Regions from separate parts of the Ochrobactrum sp. PL_is483 genome, predicted to be linked through region 3. Evidence: predicted binding sites of a transcription regulator. Region 3 holds the regulator's gene; each other region holds the start of a gene.
The links. Region 3 encodes PhoB, which activates phosphate uptake and scavenging genes when phosphate is short. Its sites were predicted from a motif close to TGTCATNNANCTGTCAT; they were not measured.
Positions count from the first base shown of each region.

Region 1: the regulator PhoB is predicted to act here: its motif matches at 2,292-2,308, upstream of AC0TNJ_RS02230 (RNA degradosome polyphosphate kinase).
Region 2: the regulator PhoB is predicted to act here: its motif matches at 1,818-1,834, upstream of phnF (phosphonate metabolism transcriptional regulator PhnF).

Region 1 is NZ_JBVPGS010000021.1:17,959-22,801, forward strand. Features, by position in the region: gene AC0TNJ_RS02210 (VOC family protein) at 1-103, shown strand, start outside; gene AC0TNJ_RS02215 (VOC family protein) at 143-628, shown strand; gene AC0TNJ_RS02220 (FAD-binding protein) at 625-1,830, opposite strand; gene AC0TNJ_RS02225 (zinc-finger domain-containing protein) at 1,876-2,130, opposite strand; gene AC0TNJ_RS02230 (RNA degradosome polyphosphate kinase) at 2,478-4,709, shown strand; gene ppx (exopolyphosphatase) at 4,706-4,843, shown strand, end outside.
Region 2 is NZ_JBVPGS010000029.1:127,307-132,149, forward strand. Features, by position in the region: gene arsB (ACR3 family arsenite efflux transporter) at 1-393, opposite strand, end outside; gene AC0TNJ_RS06105 (ArsR/SmtB family transcription factor) at 538-897, opposite strand; gene phnF (phosphonate metabolism transcriptional regulator PhnF) at 1,049-1,798, opposite strand; gene phnG (phosphonate C-P lyase system protein PhnG) at 1,932-2,447, shown strand; gene phnH (phosphonate C-P lyase system protein PhnH) at 2,447-3,055, shown strand; gene AC0TNJ_RS06125 (carbon-phosphorus lyase complex subunit) at 3,058-4,167, shown strand; gene AC0TNJ_RS06130 (alpha-D-ribose 1-methylphosphonate 5-phosphate C-P-lyase PhnJ) at 4,164-4,843, shown strand, end outside.
Region 3 is NZ_JBVPGS010000037.1:18,070-22,912, reverse strand. Features, by position in the region: gene AC0TNJ_RS13840 (aminopeptidase) at 1-292, opposite strand, end outside; gene AC0TNJ_RS13835 (hypothetical protein) at 418-672, shown strand; gene AC0TNJ_RS13830 (cell wall hydrolase) at 772-1,719, opposite strand; gene phoB (phosphate regulon transcriptional regulator PhoB) at 2,363-3,049, opposite strand; gene phoU (phosphate signaling complex protein PhoU) at 3,166-3,888, opposite strand; gene pstB (phosphate ABC transporter ATP-binding protein PstB) at 3,950-4,723, opposite strand; gene pstA (phosphate ABC transporter permease PstA) at 4,788-4,843, opposite strand, start outside.

The DNA of each region.
Region 1 (4,843 bases), on a different contig from region 3:
GGATTACGGCTTCATGTATGGACGCAGCTTCGAAGATCTCGACGGCCATATATGGGAGATGATGTGGATGGACATGGAAGAAGCCAAGAAGGTCATGGGCTAACGCCCCGGATAATGACCACACAAGGCAAAGGAGGAGAAAATGTCAGGTTTGACGATCTGTCTCTGGTTTGACGGCACTGCCGAAGAAGCCGCGAACCACTATGTCTCGATCTTCCGCGCGTGCGGGAGATCGGCTTCGATTGATGGCGCGATCCGTTTCACGCATGGCCACCAGCAAAACGAGGATCAGCCGGTCACGGTGAACTTTACCCTCGACGGGCAAAAAATATGCGGCCTGAACGGTGGTCCGCAGTTCAAGTTCTCACCGGCAAGTTCGCTGATCGTGCGATGCAGGGATCAGGCGGAAGTGGATGCGTTCTGGGAAAAGCTGCTGGAAGGCGGCTCGCCAATGGAATGCAGCTGGCTGACCGACAAATACGGTCTTGCATGGCAGATCGTGCCCGACATGCTGCTGGATATTCTGCAGGATGGTGCGCCGGACGTCCGTCAACGCGTGGCGAACGCCATGATGAAGATGGTCAAGATCGATATTGCGACATTGGAGGCCGCACGCGACGCGGCTTAATCCCGTATGGCCGCGACGGCGTCATAGCCATAAAGCCAGTCCAGATCCTTAAGAAAGCTGTCCGGGCGGCGCATGGCGAAAAGCGCGTTGCGGCCAAGCGCGAAAATGCCGGTCGCGTGATAGGCAAACCTGTTCAGCTGGCCGCGTTTGGCGACCGCAGCGATCCGTGCCTTGCGGGCGACATCAAAGCGCTTGAGCCCGGCTTCGTGTTCGTTGCCGTCCAACGCTTGCGCCAGCGCTGCCGCATCCTCGATTGCCATGGCGGCACCTTGCGCCGCGAAAGGCGTGACTGCGTGTGAGGCATCTCCGAGAAAAATTGTCCGGTCAGGCCCGACGAATTGAGCATCCGGTATTTCAAAAAGCGGCCAGTAGGTCCAACCATCGGCAGCCGCCAGCACATCGCGGACGGGCGCGCCCCATTCCGAATAGATGGACCGCAGACGCGCCGCATCGCCGGTTCTGGACCAGACTTCACCGGGATTCTCGCCCGTGGTGATGGCGACGAAGTTGAAGAAATCGCCGCCCTTGACCGGATAAGCGATGAAATGCGCCTTGTCGCCGAGCCATGCGGAGACAGATTTGCGTTCCGGCATGACGTTCAGGAAGGAAGCGGGCAGGGCGCTGGCGGTAAGCGTCGTGCGCCATGCGATATGGCCGCTGAACCGCGCCTTGCTGAAACCTGCCTTTGATCGTTCCGCCGACCAGACGCCATCGCAGGCGATCAGATAGGCAGCGCCGACAGATTCTTCGGAGTTGGCGTGACGGATGGTTGCCGCAACGGCTCCATTTTCGACGCGATGATTTGTGATTTCAACACCAAGGCTGATCTCGATGTTTGGCTGTTCGCGGCAGGCATCGAGGAGTGCCGATTGAAGGTCGGCGCGATGACAGACTGCATAGGGATACTGCCAGCGCTGGCGAGCCTTGTCGCCAAGCTTCATTTCCATCAGCGGACGCGCTTTACGTCCATCCATGAGATAGAGCGATTCCGGCGTCACCGCTTGCGTGGAAAGACGGTCTGCGACGCCGAGCCGTTGCAGATGGCGCATCGCGTTGGGGGCGAGTTGTAGGCCAGCGCCGACTTCCGAAAGGGTCTCTGCCTTTTCGATAAGCCGGACGTTCCAGCCGCGTGCTGCCAATTCCAGCGCTGCCGACAGGCCAGCAACTCCGGCCCCGGCAATCAATATGCGCCCTCTGCTCATGTCGGTGAGACCCTCCGGAGTTCAGCCCCGGATCAGCAGCCGGGATCAGGCTGCTTTATCGGCAGGTGCTTCGTAAGCGCAGCCAGCCGGAACGGTTTCGTCGGCATGGAGCTTTGCATTGTAGCGATAGAGCGTCGAGCAATACGGGCAAACGACTTCGCTTTCATCGCCCATGTCGAGAAACACGTGCGGATGATCAAAAGGCGGGTTTGCACCGACGCACATGAATTCCTTCACGCCGATTTCGATGGCAGCATGGCCGGCGTCGTTCTGAAAGTGAGGAATGATGTGATCGGACATAACATGCTCCGGTTCTGGTCGATGGGCGGTATGGGCTTGGTCTTGCGCCGAGTGCCGGGCAAGATCATGCATAGACATTGGCATGCGTGTAGCGCGAAAGTCTTGTTTCCGGAAGCGTTTTCATCAATTCTGAGGACATTTCAAGCTATATGCTATCAAACTGTCATATGACAGCCATAGGCTTATGGCGCACCCCGAAAAGTGTGAAGCGGTTTTCGGGATCAGATGTGCTTAAAGCAAAAAGGCAGAGCCGGAATGTTCCGGCGGAAGTCGGGACAGGAAAAATGAGCGAAAACAGCGTTATGGCGAGCGAAACCCCCAGCGCACTCCAAGGCGGGACACACGAAATGACAGCCGGACAGGCCCCCACTCCCCCCATCGTTCCCGACATGGATGCAGCCCCCGACATTCACAAAGCTTTGAATGGCGAGCTGATGGAAAGTGCCGACCGCTTTGTCAATCGCGAGTTTTCCTGGTTGCAATTCAATCGGCGCGTTCTCGATGAAGCCGCGAACATGCGGCAGCCCTTGCTCGAACGCCTCCGCTTCCTGTCCATTTCCGCCGCCAATCTCGATGAATTCTTCATGGTCCGCATCGCCGGTCTTGCCGCGCAGGTGCGCGCTGGTGTGGCGATGCGCAGTGCCGATGGACGCACGCCGCAGGAACAGCTCGATTTCGTTCTGGACGAGGTAGGGCGCTTGCAGGAAGAGCAGCAGCAACGCCTGCGCGCCTTGCGTGAGGAGCTGGAACAGGAAAGCATTGAGATCGTCCGCCCGTCCGCGCTTTCAAAGCCGGAGAAGGAATGGCTCGAAAACCACTTCCTTGAGACGATTTTTCCGGTCCTGACACCGCTTTCCATCGATCCGGCGCATCCGTTTCCATTCATTCCGAACCTTGGTTTTTCCATCGCATTGCAGCTTGCGCGGCGCGCCGATAACCATCCGATGACGGCGCTCCTGCGTATCCCGGTTGCATTGAAGCGCTTTATCCAGCTGCCGACGGATCAGGCCAATGTCTATCGTTTCATCACCATCGAGGATGCAGTGAGCCTGTTCATCGGGCGGCTTTTCCCCGGTTATGAAGTGCGCGGCGCCGGTACGTTCCGCATCATCCGCGACAGCGATATAGAAGTCGAGGAAGAGGCGGAAGATCTGGTTCGCCTCTTCGAGACAGCGCTGAAACGCCGCCGCCGCGGGCAGGTGATCCGTATCGAGTTCGACGGTGAAATGCCCGAAGCGCTGCGCGTTTTCGTGGCGACGGAACTGGGCGTTTCCGAAAACCGCATCAGCGTTCATGAGGGCCTGCTGGCGCTAAACATGATTTCGGAGATCGTTTCGATCCCGCGCGAGGACCTCAAATTCGTATCCTACAACCCGCGTTTCCCCGAGCGCATACGCGAACATGGCGGCGACTGCTTCGCAGCGATTCGCGAAAAGGACATCGTGGTTCATCACCCTTATGAATCCTTCGACGTCGTGGTGCAGTTCCTGCGGCAGGCCGCAGCCGACCCGGACGTACTGGCCATCAAGCAGACGCTTTATCGCACCTCCAACGATAGCCCCATCGTGCGCGCGCTGGTGGATGCCGCCGAGGCCGGCAAGTCGGTGACGGCGCTGGTCGAGCTGAAAGCCCGTTTCGATGAGGAAGCCAACATTCGCTGGGCGCGCGATCTGGAACGCGCCGGCGTACAGGTGGTGTTCGGCTTTATCGAGTTGAAAACCCACGCGAAAATGTCACTGGTGGTGCGCCGCGAAGACCAGAAGCTGCGCTCCTATGTGCATCTTGGCACCGGCAATTATCATCCGATCACGGCGCGCATCTACACCGATCTGTCATTCTTCACGTCGGATGCCGATATTGCGCGCGATGTGGCCCATATCTTCAATTTCATCACGGGCTATGCGCAGCCTGCCGAAGAGATGAAGATCGCGATTTCACCTTTCACGCTGCGCGCCCGCATACTGAAACACATCGAGGATGAAGTCGCCCATGCGAAGGCCGGGCGTCCGGCGGCCATCTGGATGAAGATGAATGCGCTGGTTGATCCACAGATTATTGACGCGCTCTATATGGCGAGCCAGGCGGGTGTGCAGATCGATCTCGTCGTACGGGGCATCTGCTGTCTGAGGCCGGGGGTTCCGGGGCTTTCCGACAATATTCGCGCCAAATCGATTGTCGGGCGTTTTCTCGAGCATAGCCGCATTTTCTGCTTTGGAAACGGCAACGACCTGCCGTCCGACAAGGCCATCGTCTATATTGGCTCCGCCGATATGATGCCGCGCAATCTGGATCGCCGCGTGGAGACCCTCGTTCCGATCACAAATGCCACAGTGCACCAGCAAATCCTGTCGCAAATCATGTTTGCCAACATAATTGATAACCAACAGAGCTATCAGCTACTTGCGGACGGCACCTCTCGCCGGATAGAAAAAGAGGCAGGAGAGGAAGCTTTCAACGCGCAGGAATATTTCATGACCAATCCTAGCCTATCGGGTCGCGGAAAGTCGCTGAAGTCTTCGGCCCCCCGCCTTATCGCGCATCGCAAGCGTGCGCAGGCGGAAAGAAAAACGACTGCATGAGTCCAGCTGTAGCACAAGGCCGCCTCAAGGGGCTGAAACCCGTTGCGGTCATCGACATTGGCTCGAACTCGATCCGTGTCGTCATCTATGAAGGCATCGTCCGTTCGCCGACGGTGCTTTTCAACGAAAAGATT
Region 2 (4,843 bases), on a different contig from region 3:
GAAGACCATGGCCGTGCAAGGTGCTGCGGCAAGGATGATAAGGCCTGCAATGTAAGAGTCGATCTGATCGGCAGGCAGATTCGGGCGGAAAAACCAGCCAATGAACAGCCATGCAAGAAGCGCCATCGAGAACGGCTTGACGGCCCAGTTGATAAACAGCGTGACGCCGATGCCCCGCCAGTGCCGACCGACTTGCCGAAGTGCGGCGAAGTCGATTTTCAACAGCATGGGAATAATCATCAGCCAGATGAGAACGGCGACGGGAATATTGACCTTGGCAATCTCGGCGGAGCCGATAGCGTGGAATAGCGTCGGAAAAAGATGCCCCAAAGCGACGCCCGCGACAATGCAAAGGGCAACCCAGACGGTCAGATACCTTTCAAAGACAGACATCAGCGTTGCTCCACGTGCCTTTGCATGTCCGCGTCAGACCGTTTTTCATGGGCGAATGACTGCCCGCGCGCACGCCGGGCGCCAGGTGAAACCGATTTATCATTTTAACGTCCGTTGAGGTGAACTGGCGTCGCCAGAACGTGGTTATTGAGTGGCGTCAGCCATCTTGGGTTCGCAGCAAGGTGTCAGGCTTTGGAGCAGAGGCGCGCAGAGTTCGGCGCTGCCGCCGCAACAATCCTTGATCATGAAAAGCGTCAGTTCGCGAAACTGATCCAGATCCGCGCGATAGATGATCGAGCGGCTGTGCCGCTCGCTCTTGACGAGGCCAGCCCGTGACAAGGTAGCCAGATGGGCGGACATCGTATTTTGCGGAATGTCCAACATACGGGCCAACTCGCCCGCCTTGATCCCGGCAGGTTCGTGTCGGACCAGCAATCGAAAGGTATCAAGCCTTGTCGATTGGGCGAGGGCGGCCAGAGCCGAGATTGCCGAGTCTTTTTCCATGTATCCAGAATAATGGATATATCATGTGCGTCAAGTTGCGATCTGGTGTGGCCATCCAGCCCATGGGTTATGCCAGGGTTGAGATGCTGCCACAGCCCTCAAAACGCCCAACCGCCACAGAGGCTCAGCCAAACTGCATGAAGCAGACTCCTCAGCCGTTTTCGTCATTCTCGATAGAGAATTCCATGCGGTCTGCCGAAAAACGGGTCAAGGAATATTGGATCGGCTTTCCTTCCGTATCGATATTCACCGCCCGCGCCGTAAGCACGATGGCGCCGGGAGACAGTTTCAGGTTTCTAAGGTCTTCCGGGTCGGCGTGGCGGGCCGATATGACCGTCGATTTTCGCAGATAATCGGCAATACCGGCAGCTTTGAAAGCAGCCGTGATCGACCCGCTTTCCGCATAATCCTTCACAAAGGAAGGAAACCGCGCTGCATTAATCCAGTGGGTGGCCGTCGAAACAGGGTAGCCATCGGCATTGTGCATCGTTTCGAGCCGGATCACCTCTTCGCCGGGATGCAGTTCCAGCGCATGGGCGATATCCGGAAAGGCGGGTTCGATGGCTGAAGCCAGCAAAATCCCCTGCATTTCCCGCACCTGCGAGGCGAGCGACTGAGAAATGCGGGTGCGGCGCCCGATCTGGTAGGTGAGGCGTTTTGCATTGGCGACGAAAGTGCCGCGTCCCTGTTCGGCACGCAGCACCCCTTCCTGCGTCAGCGCGGCGATGGCGCTGCGCACCGTATGGCGATTGACCCCGAACCTGTCGGCCAGCTCCATCTCGGCAGGCATGCGCGCGCCAGACTGAAGCTTCCCGGCTCTGATCTCGCCGCGAATCTCGTCGGCAATCTGCCGCCAGATGGCAACGCCGCTGTTTCTCTCAATTCGTCCACTCTTTTTCATCAGCGCCTTTGTCATCAACTGTCATCGTCCTGTCATTGGCAGGGTGTAATCATTCTGGTATTGTATAGTTGTCTATATAACTAGACAATAAGGACGATCAGGTCAACTGAATTAGATAGGGCGGAAAAAGCTCATGCAGACAACGCGACACAGCACAGGCGAAAGTGAAGCTCGCGCTGCCGCTGGAAGCAGGCCGACAGCGGATGCGGTGCAGATTGCACGGCAGGCAAGCATGGCGCTGCTTGCGCAGGCGAGTGGCGAAGAGCTTAAGGCGCTTTGGCAAAACTGGACGGAAAAGCCGCAATTTGAAGTTTTGCGCGGTCCTGAAACCGGGCTGGTCATGCTGCGCGGGCGCATCGGCGGCGGCGGCGCTCCTTTTAACGTCGGTGAAGCGACCGTCACGCGGGCGACCGTTCGTCTGGCAAACGGTTCCGTCGGCCATGCCTACGCGCTGGGCCGCGATCAGGAGAAGGCAAAGCTTGCCGCCCTGTTCGACGCAATCTGGCTCGACGAAGGAAAGCGCAGCGCCGTTGAAAGCGAAGTGCTGGACGTGCTGCGCCATCGCATGAATGCCGCTGATGACAAGCTGCGCGGCGAAGCTGCCGCCACCAAGGTCGATTTCTTCACAATGGTTCGGGGAGACAACTAATGCTCCAATCTTCTGCTTTCGAAGGCGGACTGGCCGATCCGGTCAATGAGGCGCAGTCGGCTTTTCATGGCGTTATGCACGCCATGGCCAATCCCGGCCAAATCAATCCGCTGGCGCGTGCAGCCACGCCGCCGCAGCCGCTGACGCCGGAACTGGGCGTCATTGCAGCCACTCTGCTCGATCACGATGCCAGCATATGGGTTGATGCTGAAATTGCCTCCAATCAGGAGGCAGCGGCCTGGCTGACTTTCCATACCGGCGCGCCAATCATTGAGGAGCAGTCGAGGGCACAGTTCGCGCTCGTGACAAATGCGCAATCGCTGCCAGCGCTTTCTTCCTTTGCGCAAGGCGAACCGGAGTTCCCCGATCGTTCGACCACGGTGGTTCTTGCCGTTGCGTCTCTGACAGACGGGCAGGGTTTTGTGCTGAAAGGCCCCGGCATCAATGGCGAGCGCAAGCTGCATGTCGATGGTCTGCCGCAGGATTTCATCCGGCAATGGCACGAGAACGGCGCGCAATACCCGCTCGGCATTGATCTTGTTCTGGTCTGCGACGGCGCCGTTGCAGCACTTCCCCGCACAACCAGAATTTCTGCTCTGGAGGGCTGAAAATGTATGTTGCCGTAAAGGGTGGCGAAACGGCCATCCGCAATGCCCACCGCCTTCTCGATGATCGCCGTCGCGGCGACCGTGCAGTTCCAGCACTTCGTCTTGACCAGATTGCCGAACAGCTGGCGCTGGCGGTTGATCGCGTCATGGCCGAAGGCTCGCTCTATGACCGTGAACTGGCGGCCCTTGCCATTCGCCAGTCGCGCGGTGATCTGATCGAGGCGATCTTTTTGGTGCGCGCCTATCGCACCACCTTGCCGCGCTTCGGCTATTCGCGTCCCATGGAAACCGCGCGAATGCTGATCGAGCGGCGCATTTCGGCGACCTATAAGGATCTGCCGGGTGGCCAGTTGCTCGGCCCCACCTTCGACTACACGCATCGACTTCTCGATCCCAATCTGGCTGGCGATGTGGCTGTGCCGGAACCGGAAACGCGCTCTGCGGAGCCGGAAGAAACGCCACGCGTGACCGATATTCTGGGCGTCAACGGCATGATCGAGGATGACGGCTCGCTGCCGGAAGGGCACGAGCCGGGCGACCTGACCCGCGAACCGTGGACATTCCCGATGGAACGCGACCTGCGCTTGCAGGCGCTGGCGCGCGGCGACGAAGGCTTTCTGCTAGCGCTCGGCTATTCCACGCAGCGCGGCTATGGCAACACGCATCCTTTTGTTGGCGAAATCCGCATTGGGGAGGTGGAGGTCGAGTTCGACGTGCCGGAACTGGGCTTTGCCGTCTCGCTCGGCCGCGTGCAGCTGACCGAATGCCAGATGGTCAACCAGTTCAAGGGTTCTGCCAAGCAGCCGCCGCAGTTTACGCGCGGTTATGGGCTGGTGTTCGGCCAGAGCGAGCGCAAGGCCATGTCCATGTCGCTCTGCGACCGTGCGCTGCGCGTGCGCGAATTCGATACGGATGTGACCGCGCCGGCGCAGGATGAGGAATTTGTCATTTCCCATTCCGACAATGTGCAGTCCACCGGCTTTGTCGAACATCTGAAACTGCCGCATTACGTTGATTTTCAAGCCGAACTCGAACTCATCCGCCGCATGCGCGCGGAATATGAGCAAGCGAACAACGATACCGAAAGTTTGGCAAAGGAGGCCGCAGAATGAGCGATCTGGCCAATTACAATTTTGCCTATCTGGACGAACAGACCAAGCGGATGATCCGCCGCGCCATTCTGAAGGCCATCGCGATCCCCGGTTATCAGGTGCCGTTTGCCAGCCGTGAAATGCCGATGCCCTATGGCTGGGGCACCGGCGGCGTGCAGGTCACAGCCTCGATCATCGGGCCGGACGATGTGCTGAAGGTTATCGATCAGGGTGCCGACGACACGACCAATGCCGTCTCCATCCGCGCCTTCTTCCAGAAGACGGCCAATGTTGCCGTCACCACACATACGGGCGAGGCGACGATCATCCAGACCCGTCACCGCATCCCGGAATATCCGCTGACCGAAGGGCAGGTGATCGTTTATCAGGTGCCGATCCCGGAACCGCTGCGTTTTCTGGAACCGCGTGAAACCGAAACGCGCAAGATGCATGCGCTTGCCGAATATGGCCTCATGCATGTGAAGCTTTATGAGGACATTGCGCGGCACGGCCATATCGCCAAGACCTATGATTATCCGGTGATGATCGAAGGACGCTATGTGATGGCGCCTTCGCCGACGCCGAAATTCGACAATCCGAAAATGCATATGTCTCCGGCCTTGCAGCTGTTCGGCGCGGGCCGCGAAAAGCGCATCTACGCCGTGCCGCCCTATACGGATGTCGTGAGCCTCGATTT
Region 3 (4,843 bases):
CCTTCGCCATGCCTTCATAAAGCCAGTTGGCCGCGCGGTCGAAACTTGCATCGGGTGCGTTCTCGTAGCGGGCGAGAGCCAATTCGTCATCCGCGAAGAATGGCGTCACCAGTCCGGCTCCGGCCTTGTAGGCATGTTTGGCGATAAGGCGAACCAGCGGCAATGCGACGACCGGCGCGGTGATGACGAGATCCTGCCCCTCGCGCAATTGCAGACCGACACGAACGGCGACTTCCGCAAGACGTTCAAGTTTCACCGGATCGATGACTGGGTTCAGCTGTTCATGAGCCATGGGTGGAAGACCTCTTTGGATATGGAATCACCGACAGTTTATCAGACGGCATAAATTCACCACCTTTTTTCCTGCCTTTCCGCTATAGTATTCACGCGGTCAGTTGCTGAAGAAAGCAGAAAGCAATGAATAAGAAAGTGCTTATCTTACTGGGCGTTACCGGCCTTCTGGCCGGCTGCGTGACGATGACGCCCGAACAGCGCCGTGCGGCTGACGAGCAAACCTGCCAAAGCTATGGCTTCAAACCCAGGACCGATGCTTTCGCCAATTGCCTCATGCGGCTCGACCTCGATCGCAGAGCCGACAGGCGTGCCTGGCAGAACCGGGTGGATTTCTACGACACGCCGATGGTGATCTATCGCCCGATATACCGGCCCTGACGCCTTGTGGCGAAAAACGGCGACCATCAGTCAAAATCAAAACGCCGGCCTGAAGCAAACAGGACCGGCGTTCTGATTGATCAAGTGCAGATCAGCTTTTTATAGCGGCGCTTCCGGCCTGTCCTGAGACAGAAGAAGCGCGCCGATGGCGTCGGCCTGCTTCTGGCTTGCCGGACCATAGCCGAGCGACGTCGGCTGCGGAGCGGTCGTATCGAATTGCGGCTGATAGGAGGCCATTTGCATGTGGTTCTCCTGCTGAGTTGCAGGGACACCGCGATGACGCGCCAGGCGATTACCGCGGGCCTGCGGACCGGCGCCGCCGTTCTGTTCCGCGCTTTGAGCCTGAGAAGCCTCCGCGAGCGCCACCTGAACTGTCGGTGCTGCGCCCGGAACCGGACCCGTCTGCGGCAGGGTCACGTCATAGGATGGATCTTGAGGAACGGAAGGCGATTGCGGCGAATAGGCGAGCGCAAGATTGTATGGTTCCTGCGGAACCGGATTCTGGAGCGAGCCGTCGCGATTGCGCTTCTCATAGAAGGAATTGCCGCCAGCGACGAGCACATAGTGCATGTTGTTATAGGGGAACTTCAGGCCCGCCGTATGGAAGAACATGGCGTTCTTGAGCTTCGGATGGCGCTGCCCCTTCAGGACTGCATCGGCAGTTGCCTGAACATCAGGTAACGCCTTGGAATTCATCTTGCGGGTGAGAACACCGGGCGCGAACTGGTTCTTCTGACCGACCACACCGCAAATCGTATCAGGATAACGGCCCGATGCGAGACGATTCATGACGACCGTGCCGACAGCCAGAAGCCCGTCGGGACTCGAACGGTTGGATTCGAAGAACATCGCGCGTTCAAGACATTCCTTGTCACGCGCGGTGTAGGTGTAGGTCTTCACGCCATTGACCGATTTGACGTGGCTTGCCGCCGTCTTTTCCGAATTGGCTTTTCCCGAAGTCCCGGTCGTCGTGCAACCGGTCACCACGAAAGGCGCAACCACCAGCCCGATAAGAACGGGCAATTTCCACTTCGCGGCGCGCGTCAATGGCTCAGTCTCATGTTAGGACCCTTAACTGATCCAGTCATACGTTCAGGCAGACACATCTGAAACGATGCGCGCGAACGTCTGACTGCGGTGCAAGTCAAAGAGGACGAAGATCAAAATCGCTCATCCTACTGTCGCTCAATCGAATTCAAGGTTTTGGAATTTTTAGGCCAAAAAAAGGCGAAGCGTCAAATCCCAACGATGCAGGAAGCAGCCAGACAGCCTAAAATGAATTCCGAATCGAGAGTGCGAATATGCCTACAAGCCATTTAAATATATTAATAATTTATTAACGAGAGTTACGAATTCAGATAAGGCATTGATTTAAAGCGATTCAAATTCTCGCAATACACGCCATATCGCTGCCTTAATTCGTGTTTGCTTGGATAGTTTTCCCGACCACATTCATGCTGCTTCAAATGATCTGCAAAAATTCAGTTTTCCATGGGTTCCGCTGGTTGCCGTCAACTTTGGAAACATAGTTGTAACATCGTGTGAAAACGCCTAATTGGCGCGAGTTTTGACCCGGCAGAGGCGAATCGGGTCAGCATTGCCCAGGGCCTATCACCCGTGAAACGGCCCGCCACGATGAACATGACGGGCCGATCAAGAGCTGTACTTGAGAGTTTCGAAACGGTGTCGATCAACCGAAAGAATAACCGGCGCCGCGAACGGTCCGGATCGGATCAAGCGCACGACCGACATTGATTGCCTTGCGAAGCCGCCCGACATGGACGTCCACGGTGCGATCATCCACATAGATATCGGGACCCCAAACGCCATCCAGAAGCTGGCTGCGCGAGAAGACACGGCCGGGCGACATCATGAAATATTCGAGCAACCGGAATTCCGTCGGTCCAAGACGAACTTCCTTTTCCTTGCGGTAGACCCGATGCTGCTGGCGGTCCAGAACAAGATCGCCCACTTTCAGCACATGAGACAGGATGCTCGGATTGGAGCGGCGCAGCATTGCCTTGACGCGTGCCAGAAGCTCCGGCGTTGAAAACGGCTTTACGACATAATCGTCGGCGCCGACGCTTAAACCTCGGACGCGTTCGCTCTCCTCGCCACGCGCCGTCAGCATGATGATCGGCAGGCGCTCGGTTTCCGGCCACTGGCGCAGGCGACGGCAAAGCTCAATGCCCGATACGCCCGGCAGCATCCAGTCCAGAATAAGCAGATCCGGCACATTCTCGCGCAAGGCGATTTCGGCCTCGTCGCCGCGCAGCATCGTATCGACCTGATAGCCCTCTGCCTCAAGATTGTAGCGAAGCAGAACGCTCAGCGCCTCTTCGTCTTCCACCACAGCGATTTTGGGTGCCTGTGACATCCAGTATTTCCCTATCCAAATTCGGCGGACGGTGGATACAATCCCCCAATCGACCGCGTGCCGCCGCGCTATTCACACATTCTCAACCGCCGGACCAAAGTCCGGCCGGTTGCAGTTCAGGGTTTACGCGCCTCATCCACGACAATACCGTGGCTCAGGTCTTCCTTGGGTCGCTCAGCCGGCATTTGCAGGCCAGTCACGATGTAATAAACAGTCTCCGCGATATTGGTCGCGTGATCGCCGATGCGCTCGATATTCTTCGCGCAGAACAGAAGATGCGTGCAGGCGGAAATATTGCGCGGATCTTCCATCATGTAAGTCAAGAGTTCGCGGAACAGAGACGTGTACATGGCGTCAATTTCGTCGTCGCGGTCGCGAACGACATTGATCTGCTGCACCGAACGCGACGCATAGGCGTCGAGAACGTCCTTCAGCTGCGTCAGCGCCAGTTCGGCCAGCGTTTCCAGACCGCGATAAAGCTTTACCGGCTGGCGTGATTCCGAAACGGCGGCAACACGCTTGGCAATGTTCTTGCCCAGGTCGCCGACGCGCTCCAGATCGGCGGAGATGCGGATCGAGCCGATGATCTCGCGCAGGTCCACGGCCATGGGCTGGCGCTTGGCGATAATCATGACGGCCTTGTCGTCGATCTCGCGCTCGCTGGCGTCGAGGATAAGATCGTCAGAGATGACACGCTGCGCGAGCGCATTGTCCGCATTGACGATTGCGGCGACGGACTGCTCGACCATACGTTCCGCATGTCCGCCCATCTCGGCGATCTTATGGGAGAGAAACTTCAATTCCTCGTCGTAGGAGCGAACGGTATGCTGAGACGGCATAGTAGACCTCGTAATAAAAATTGCGGGGAAGCCGCACTGTCTGTTGAAACGCAGTTCCGGATCAGCCGAAGCGTCCGGTGATGTAGTCCTGCGTGCGCTTTTCGGTCGGCGCGGTGAACATGGTTTCCGTGTCGCCCACTTCGACCAGATTGCCAAGATGGAACATGGCTGTGCGTTGCGAAACGCGCGCGGCCTGCTGCATCGAGTGCGTGACGATCACGATCGTATAGTTCTGGCGCAGTTCATCGATCAGCTCTTCCACCTTCGCAGTTGCGATCGGGTCGAGCGCCGAGCACGGTTCGTCCATGAGGATGACTTCCGGGCTGACCGCAATCGCGCGCGCAATGCAAAGGCGCTGCTGCTGGCCGCCTGAAAGGCCGGTGCCCGCATCGTGCAGGCGGTCCTTCACTTCTTCGAACAGGCTGGCCTTCTGCAGGCTCGTCACGACGATTTCCTCCAGATCAGCCTTGGTGCGGGCAAGACCGTGGATGCGCGGGCCGTAAGCGACGTTCTCATAAATCGATTTCGGGAACGGATTCGGCTTCTGGAACACCATGCCGACGCGGGCCCGCAGTTCAACGACATCGATCTTCGGATCGTAAATGTCCTCGTTGTCGAGCGTGATCTTGCCGCCGACCTTGCAGCCTTCGATCGTATCATTCATGCGGTTGAGTGAACGCAGGAAGGTAGACTTGCCGCAACCGGAGGGACCAATCAGCGCCGTGACCATCTTTTCCTGGATTTCCAGATCGACGTCGAACAGAGCCTGCTTCTCGCCATAAAACACGCAGACCTTGTCGCCCCGCATCTTTATGGAACTGGCGTTGGCGTTCATTTTTTCTCCTACGGCTTTCTCGAGAGATCGTTCAGTCATCAGGTTCATAGCTTGCGACTCCCGTTTACCAGCGGCGCTCGAAGCGGCGGCGCAGAATGATTGCTGCAATATTCATCACGG